2 regions of the Ruminococcus sp. NK3A76 genome follow, and region 1 is predicted to be linked to the other one. Evidence: riboswitches for the same ligand, from Rfam matches in the RefSeq annotation. Region 1 holds a riboswitch; the other holds the start of a gene.
What was found. Region 1 has a riboswitch for cyclic di-GMP ahead of CD05_RS0109665 (hypothetical protein). Riboswitches for the same ligand answer to the same signal wherever they lie in the genome.
Positions count from the first base shown of each region.

Region 2: linked by a shared signal. The riboswitch ahead of CD05_RS0100965 (hypothetical protein) and the one ahead of CD05_RS0109665 (hypothetical protein) in region 1 are both predicted to bind cyclic di-GMP.

Region 1 is NZ_JMMA01000002.1:2,080,344-2,084,769, forward strand. Features, by position in the region: gene CD05_RS0109650 (MATE family efflux transporter) at 1-190, shown strand, start outside; gene CD05_RS0109655 (hypothetical protein) at 271-702, opposite strand; gene CD05_RS0109660 (DUF4869 domain-containing protein) at 692-1,132, opposite strand; gene CD05_RS0109665 (hypothetical protein) at 1,129-1,821, opposite strand; cyclic di-GMP riboswitch class I at 2,226-2,308, opposite strand; gene CD05_RS0109675 (ribbon-helix-helix protein, CopG family) at 2,408-2,608, opposite strand; gene CD05_RS18175 (SLOG family protein) at 2,700-3,110, shown strand; gene CD05_RS0109685 (DEAD/DEAH box helicase family protein) at 3,419-4,426, opposite strand, start outside.
Region 2 is NZ_JMMA01000002.1:169,333-173,758, reverse strand. Features, by position in the region: gene CD05_RS19320 (anti-sigma factor antagonist) at 1-626, opposite strand, end outside; gene CD05_RS0100970 (hypothetical protein) at 765-1,058, opposite strand; gene CD05_RS0100965 (hypothetical protein) at 1,142-1,912, opposite strand; cyclic di-GMP riboswitch class I at 2,200-2,283, opposite strand; gene CD05_RS0100955 (MBL fold metallo-hydrolase) at 2,478-3,293, opposite strand; gene CD05_RS0100950 (hypothetical protein) at 3,332-3,550, opposite strand; gene CD05_RS0100945 (acyltransferase family protein) at 3,653-4,270, shown strand.

The DNA.
Region 1 (4,426 bases):
TTGCATAACGCTTGTGCGCCAGCTCATATTCTATATACCGCTGCTGCTGATACTCGACAAGCTGTTCGGCTTCGGCGGTATGATAAAAGCCCAGCCGATTACCGAAGCTGTAATGATAACGGTGTCGCTTTTGCTGCTGTACAGGTTTATCACGACAAAGGAGAGGGAAGACGTCTCAAAGGACAGATAACACAGACCGCCGCTGAGCAAAAAACTCAGCGGCGGTTTATCATATTAGTATTCGTGTCTTTCAGGCATTAATACACCAACTCAAAAACTCTTTGCTAAAGTGAGCAGTGTTATGGAGTCAGTTCGTTCGCTTTTTAATTCATATATCTCATCAACCGTAAGCTGCAGCCCGGTAGGATTTCTGCCGATGATGATGTACTGATTCTTGCTGTCAAAGGCAATATAGCTGCGCATACTGTCATCAAGCAGAATGTCCGCATTGTCTATCACAAACAGCTTGCCTTCGGATCGCTTTATCGAGCCCTTATATGTTTTTTTATTCAGGTCGAGATAGTTAAAGCACCGTACATTCTTGTCCTCAGCGGCATACTCCTCTAAAAAAGAATACAACGCAGATTTTCCCGTTCCCGAATCTCCGCTGATGAATGTCACATTTGATCCGAGATGAAGATCGACTTCAAAGGAAGTGTGCTTGGTCTGAATATGATCGGTCACGATCGGTTTAATCTTCATTTGTCCACCACTCCTTCAAAGCCTCGTAGGAATCTATTACTTTCGTGCCGTTTTTGTCGCAGACATTGACCTTATCCATTTCAAATGAAACAAACGGATAGCTGCAATAAACATTACCCTGCGGCAGCGCATAGATCACATCGAGTGCATTGTCACCGCATTCGCAAATATCGAATATCTTGTCGGGATTGTACATGATGTTCAACGCAGTCTTGCAGCCGGTCGAGAGCTTGTCGATATTCAGAACAGTACCATTGAACCTCGAACTTATCGTGTATTTACTGAGCATTTTTGACTGATCTATATTTTCGATTATCTCAGCCGCCTTGTCATCAAGCTGCTCGACAGTATGTTTGTTGAAATATATATCGTTGAGCGTCACAAGCTCCATGCCATTCTTGGAGGGCTTCTTTTTATATACAGTTATCATTTTATTCCAGCCTCCTTAAACGCATTTTGCAGAACTGAATGCTCTATTATCTGTTCCATTTTCTCGGTCAAAGTCAGCCTGTTAATGTTAAGACCGCATATATCATCAGCCTGTCTGTCAGCCCACTCACAGCAGTTGTTTATAAAGCAATGACCTACCTGCGATTTATCGGTTTCAAAGCCTGTGTTTCTCGTTATTTCATACAGTATCTTTGCTGCTATCATTTCAGTATTCTTTTTGTCGGAAAAGTTATACTTGTTTTTGAAATCATTCAGCTCCGCAGCAGTCTCGCTGCCGGTGATGAGCTTGATATAAGATCTTCTTGCTTCGAGCATATCACGGCGTTTGTCTTTCAGATCGTCGTTCTCTGCAAACACCCAGTTTTCCAGCATTTCAAAGGAAAGAAGTGAAAATTCAAAAGAATGGATACTTATCTTCCTTACATTATTCTTGCCTGAAATAGTCCTGTATAAACGTTTTGTTTCACGCATCACATCAGGATTGTCTACTGCGTCATCTATAAGTATGTAGTATATGTTTCCGTCATTCTTGATCTGTTCTGCGGCTTTGTTCAGTTTTGAATTGTTATTCTTGGTCTCGACGATGTGGTCGGGATAAAGCGAGCTAAACAGAGCTTTCCAAAACTGATAACCGGAGCCTTGATCCTCGCACCAAACGTAATATTTCATATTATTGTTTCTACTTGCCTTAAACATATCACATTGATCATATCCGCTTTACATAGACTATATACCAAATGTATTATATCACAAAACAGCTATAAAAGCAAGTCCCATAATACCTCGGCAGCGGATAGCCTATCTGGTTTTATCCTAAATAATGGTTACTTTATCCCCAGCCTTTTTCCTAGATCCACCATTGCACCGATAAATGCCATATCTTTATCCTCTGTCAATACCATCAGTGACGGGTCCCTCTGGCAGATACGCCGCCGCACCAAACGCCATTGCAAGCGCCGCGGCACATGAAATAAATCTCTTAAACATATAATCACTCCCTCTGCAATATAAAACAAGGCAACACGCCCATGACGCATTGCCTTATGATCCGAATATATCAAGAACACATCGTCCTCGGCAACCGGCTGTCATACCTTTCGGCTTAGACCCTTTGGCTTTGCGTCATCATTTTTCAATGATTTTGCCTATTTTGTTTGTTATACCATAAATGAGTTTGGGTGTCAATTATTGGTAAGTGCATACTATAATAATTGACCATTTGCACAAAATGAAGATATCGTATTTGTACATATGATCATTCCGACTCCTTGACCTCACAATTGTCAATGCCGAATTCAAGCATAAGGTTTATAAGCTCGTTTCTTGAGCGGTTTGTTTCTACTGAAAGAGCCTCCAGCTTTTCGACTGTTTCCTCCTTTATCCTGACGGAAAACACCTTGTATCCATCGTCGCCTTTTATCTTTGAGCGCTTTGTAATTTCAAGCTTTTTAGCCATAGTATATCACCTCTACACATATATTATAACTTGACTAACCGATATTATATATGTTATAATCTATGTTATATAATATGTTACGGGTGATGAAATGAAAGAAAAAACAGTTGTATTTATAGGCCACAGCGATATTACCGGACTGGACACAGAAAAGCTGACTGCAAAAATAACAGAGCTGATAAATAAAGGATACACCGATTTTATGTCGGGTGGAATGGGTGGTTTTGACAGAGTATCGGCAAAAACTGTCTATGGACTGAAAAGAAAATATCCTCATATAAAGAATATTCTTGTTATTCCATACCTTGATTATAACATATATGACAGGTCAATTTTTGATGAGGTGATTTTCCCCGAATGTCTTGAAAATGTCCCACACAGAGCTGCTATTCCAAAAAGAAATGAGTATATGATAAGCACAGCATCGGCGGCGGTTTGTTTTGTAAGGCATATTACGGGCGGTGCGGCGAAAAGTTTGGATATGCGAAAAAATGTGGCTTAATCATACATAACGTTGATTAAAATTTTTAATCGCACGAATCAGAATAGTTTGTCCCTTATTACTGCGCTGTAGTAGATTTCTACACTGTAGGAATGGAGAATTTTGAAGTAAGTTGTTCTCTTTATAGAGTTTAAAAAGCATTTGCCCGACATAATCGGTGAAAGCCCTCAGCCTTGCAGATTAGGGTAAACTCCGAGAAAAATTGAAATTAATATACAGAAATAATAAAAAAAAGGACGGTTTTGAGCCGTCCTTTATGTTTATAGATATCTTTAAAGCCAAATATCAAAGTACATTACCAATTAGCTTTATAGATCTCTAAGTACCTCTGCAAAATCTTCAAGGTTATACGCTCCTTCGATAGAGTTCTGATCGAAAGTCATAAAATACTTGAATTTTCTTCCTGCTTGTGCCGCCCAAGTTTGTCCGAGTTTCAGTTTTGTTCTGCTGTCACCGTTGTCACGGTCATCGCCCTTTGCTTCGACAAGGACGATTTTACCTGATTTCATCATCACAATAAAATCAGGGTAATGGTTGATAAAACCATTGATATGAAAGCCTTTTTTCTCAATGATCCTATGCCACCACAGAACGCCCTCACAGCCTGCTATCACATCAAGAGTACGGCGTTCAAAGTTATTCATCTTGTCCCATTCTGCTTCATACAGCGATTTCGGTACTTTATCCGTGGATTCGGACGGAGTTATCACCATAGGAAAAGTATATGTAGCATCGGTGAATACACGGTCACGCTCGATAAGATCATAGAAACGCTCTTGCATATAGGCTTCACGCAGAGTTTTTATCTTCTCCTTGATTCGTGTAGCATAAGTGATATAAGAGGTTTCAAGTGCTGCCAGATTGTCCTCGGTCATGTTCGCTATGATACGGCGGACATAATTCTCAACCTCTGAGGTGCTGAAAGCGTTATCACGGTTGATCTCATGGCAAATCAACTTTGTGCAGTGTTCAATCTTTTCTTCAGGAGCGAGTTTCGCAAGGAGCTTACGCATATATTCATCATCGAGAGAGGACAGTTTTTTGTATTTCGGCACAGCCTCACCCTGGCTCTCGACATCTATCTCAAACATTTCGCCTGTTGACAAGCTAAATGTAACAGAAGCGTCCTGCTCACTCAGAGAAAAACCTTTCATCAGGCTTTCTTTTGTCAGCAGAGCCGTATTGCCCCCGAAAAGATCGGGAACAGATTCAATGCAGAACTGTGGTATTTTCAGTTCCTGCACCCGTTCGGTGAACTGCTCCTGAACACGATATGATTTCAGTATACCATCAAGCTCATCGCTCGTCCATCCATT
Region 2 (4,426 bases), 1.9 Mb from region 1:
AGCTTTAAAAACTGCGCATACTGCTTTGTTATCTCCACCACTCTGGAGGTGTCTTCTCTCAGCACGTCGTTGAGCGTCCTCGCATTAAGCAGCTCGAACACCGAGCCGTAGCTGTTGCCGACCTTGACGATATCATAGGATATCGCAGTAGGCACGCCTGCTATAAGCGCTGTTTTGGCAAGGCGCTTTTCATTCTGTATCATAGCAAGGCTGTCGGCCGATTCATAGACCTTGACCACCGTTTCATCATCTATCCTGTAAACAGTGCCGTAGAAGCCCTTGCCTATTATCTCGCAGCCGTCAACGCTTATCTCACGCTTTTTCTTTGACACCTCAAACAGCTCGGTAAAGCCGGTCGTTTCGAGTATGTCATATATCTGAGAAGATACGTTTATCATCTGCGGCGGCTCGTCTGAGAGCTTTCTCAGCTTCATGAGCACTCTTAAGCCTGCGCTTGATATATATTCAAGCTCTGACATATCAAGTATCAGCTTTGAAGCACCGCTCTGCGACACGGCCGCAAGCGCCTTCTCCTCGGCCTCTGCTGCGTTTGTAGTATCTATCCTGCCGCCTAAGCTGACAGTCAGTATCCCGTTATCAAGTGTGTGTGTTATTGTCATTCCCATAGCGATACCTCCATTTCATACCGGCTGCGAATCAAAAATGATAAGGGCAGCCTTTATCACTTTAATTATAGCAGAAACAGGGCATTTTGTCAATTGTACTTAACAATAAAATAACGCCGGGTTTTTCATCATTTTGACCTATTGGCAAGAATAAAAACTCCCCCTCACCGGCAATTGCAGCAAGGGGGGGAAAAAAGCTATTGCTCGCCTGCGACAAGGCTTGCGGCATCGTCCTGCGAGAGCGGGCAGCCCCGGCACAAACTCCCAATCTGTTGCCCCGAGCTCGTCCTTAACACGCTTTTCTATCATCTCGCCGTATTTGTTATTCACAGCAGCGATACAGATACTGCCATAGCCGCCGTCAGGTGTTTTTTCCACAGACACTATACAGGTAGGCGAATACATAGCATCGACAAACTTCTGGAGATCCATTCAAGCTACTTTCCGCAGCCATGCCCCGGGCGTTCACATTTTACCCGGAGGAGTTTGTTATCATATGTCACCTTCGCATCGCCTTACTGCCCACGGCTCATAAGCCCCATAAAGATGAGCCGCTCCCTGATGCCTGCCCTTGTACGGCGAAGCTCTGCCGAGATGTCATTAAGGCTCATGCCGCATTCATACATCACACGAAGGCTCTCAGTCTCGTCCTGCGTCCAGGGCTTGCCCCGGTTTTCATACTTGCTGCGCTTAAGTTCTTCCTTAAGGTCAGCCTCCTGTCGGCAGACCTCGGCTATGGCGGTGATATTATCAAAGACAAACTGCTGTGCGCTTTTGTTGTAGGTGACATACCTTATCACCCTGCCCGTCTCGTCTTCAAGCTCTGATTCGTATATGCCTATCTCACGGCCTGCATCTGTGGGCTTTGTTATTTTCCGTCCTGCGTCAGTTGTCTCCTCGCTCAGAAAGCCTGCATCAACAAGCCATGCGACGACGGCCGTTCTTGTGAGCTTGCGCATTCTTCCGCTGTCGATAAGCTCGTTTATATATGCTGCCAGCTTTGAGACTGATAGCGGCTGTACTGTCGGCTGCAGCGAGTCTATCTGCTCCTCAGTCAGCGAGAAATACTCCTTATCGGCACTGCGAAGGCGCACTGTCCTCTCTCTTTCAGCGCCTTCCTCGATAACACTTTCGAGCACGCCCGAGACATACGTCAGGCATTTTGATATACGCTGGTTTCTCACGATGTCTCCTTCCCTGACAGGCTGCCCGGTCAGAGGATCAACACCCATTGCAAGGCTGTCAAGATACATTTTTGCACGCTTCATTATTTCAAGCTCTGTCATATCGCTCACTCCTGCATCTGTTATACTATGCTGCTATTATACCACATTTTTGCGGCCGCTTCAAGCACCTGCAATACCACAAAAAGAAAATAGGGGCTTGACACATCCCGGTGCCAAGCCCTTATTCTATAGGGGTAGTAATATGAAAAATCGCTTTATCGGGATAAAGGAGGAAACCCTCAAGCATATCATGCTGTCTTTTCTGACGAAGCTAAAAACAAAAAAGACAACACGTCACAAATAAACGCATTGCCAACAATAATTGCCATATAACAGAAGCTCACGCCCCCGGCAACCGGCTGTCATACTCATACGAGGTTAGACCCTTGGCTTTGCGTCGCTGCCTTTCGGCAGGTTTGCCCATTTACTATACATAAATTATACCACTAAGGAGTCCGCTTGTCAATAGAAAGCGGCATTTATCACTAATTATTGGCACATTAGATAAATAAGGGGACTATATATTGTGTATGATGACATTGTTTCTCCCACCATTTGACATATCCCTGCTCCGTCCTGAATAATAAAGGCAACACCCGACAGGTATCTCCTGCCAGGTGATGTTTTATCTTCCCTTTATCTCTATCCTGTCAAGAATGCCCTGAACGCTTACGTTCTGATGTGTCAGATACATTCTCGCAACGTCCTGAATGAACACCCTATCCGCCCCGGTCTTTTGCTCTATATCCTCGGCAGTATATCCCTTGTCTACCATCTTGGTTATCCTTTTGACAAGTGCGTATGTATCCTTGCCGGAAAGTCCGGGCTTCTGAGCCGCCCGACTGTCAGGCTGTGCAGGCTTTGCATGGCCGTAGTAAACTGTCTTCGGCTCAAGTGCAAGCAGCGTGTTCCAGCTTTGCTCTATCTGCGTGCCCTTGTGCACCTCAAGCTCGTAGAGAGGGTTTAGATCACCCACAAACAGCGCACACTCACTTTTGAGCCATAGCGATATGCTGTCGTCGCTGTGGCCGGGGGTGTGTATCAGCTCGCCGTCGATGCCGAGCCCGCTAAGAAAGCTGCGGCTGGTATCAATTGTTATCACCCTCACTTTGCTGTCGTCTATCGGGATAAACTGTGTGTTGTTCTCCTTTTCAAATACATGGTCGCTGCTGTGCAAAAAGCCTTGCTGCACATCTGCGACTGCTATAGTCACGCCGCTGTCTGCTATCTGCTGCGCTATGCCCATATGGTCGGGGTGAAAGTGCGATATCAGCAGGCAGTCAATATCCTGCAGCCTCAGCTTTTTCTCGCCAAGCGCCCGGCAAAGCAAAGGGAAAGTCCCTGCCCAGCCTGTGTCAAAAAGCAGGCTGCCTTTCTTGCCGGTGATAAGATATGTGTTGGTGTTTGAATATTTAAGCTCTGTTATCGTTTTTGAGCGCATACGATGCACCTCCTTTTTCGGCTTGCCTTTACAGGTATTCAACAGCTCCCGGTCATAACAAGCTGCTCGTATTCCTCCGCTGTGACAGGCTTTACCAACTCGTCAGGGAACCCTACACACTCAAAGCCGAGTGCATAGGCCTTGTCGGTATCCTGTGGACTGTTTATCCTTACGACAGGTCCGCTGTCTATGCCAAGATAGCTGTCATACAGCGTACATTCCATTCCGTTATACATTACTGTTTTGTGTTTGTTCATAGCTGCACCTCGCTATCTTATTATACCACAAGGCCTGCAATCAGTCAATTGACTTTTAATAGCCTGTCTGATATAATAAGACCATGGGGGGTGAACCCGAAAATGCGAAAGCACTACATTGACAATATCAGGTGGAGCGCTATAAGCGTTCTTATAATATACCACGCAGCTATGGCATTCAACACATGGGGCGAGCCCAACTACATCACCCTGCATGGCAGCCGTGCCGTTATCAGCATAGTCGTTTTTCAAAGCCCTTTTCTTATGCCGCTGCTGTTTTTGCTGGCTGGGGTGAGCACTAAGTATTCATTATGCAGGAGGACGGCCGCCGAATACATAAAAGAGCGTGTCACAAAGCTGCTTATACCTCTTACTATCGGAACATTGATGATAATGCCGGTAATGACATACCTTGCCGACCGCTTCAACTGCGGATATAGCGGCTCGTTTGTCTTGCATTACAAAGTGTTCTTCACAAAGCTCACGGACATGACAGGTGCTGACGGTGGGTTTTCTGTCGGGCATCTATGGTTTCTGGCATATCTGTTTGTGATATCCTGCCTTTTCATTGCCACATCAGGGCTGCAAAAAAGGATAAACACAGCCGTCTTAAAAAGCAGCAGACACCCGACCGTGATGATACTGCTTGCCGGGTTGCCAATCATAGTATTCCACGAGCTGCTGTCTATCGGCGGCAAGAGCATACTTGAATACCTTTAGGCAACACCGCTGGGCCATTGTACGTCAGACACGCAGTCAAATTTTTCGTCAGATTGGCTAAATTTACCGCAGGAATACTAACATATTTCAAGGTAAATTTGGGTAATATGACGGAAAATTTGCAAGTGGATGGCGTGCAAAGGTATCCGCCGGTGG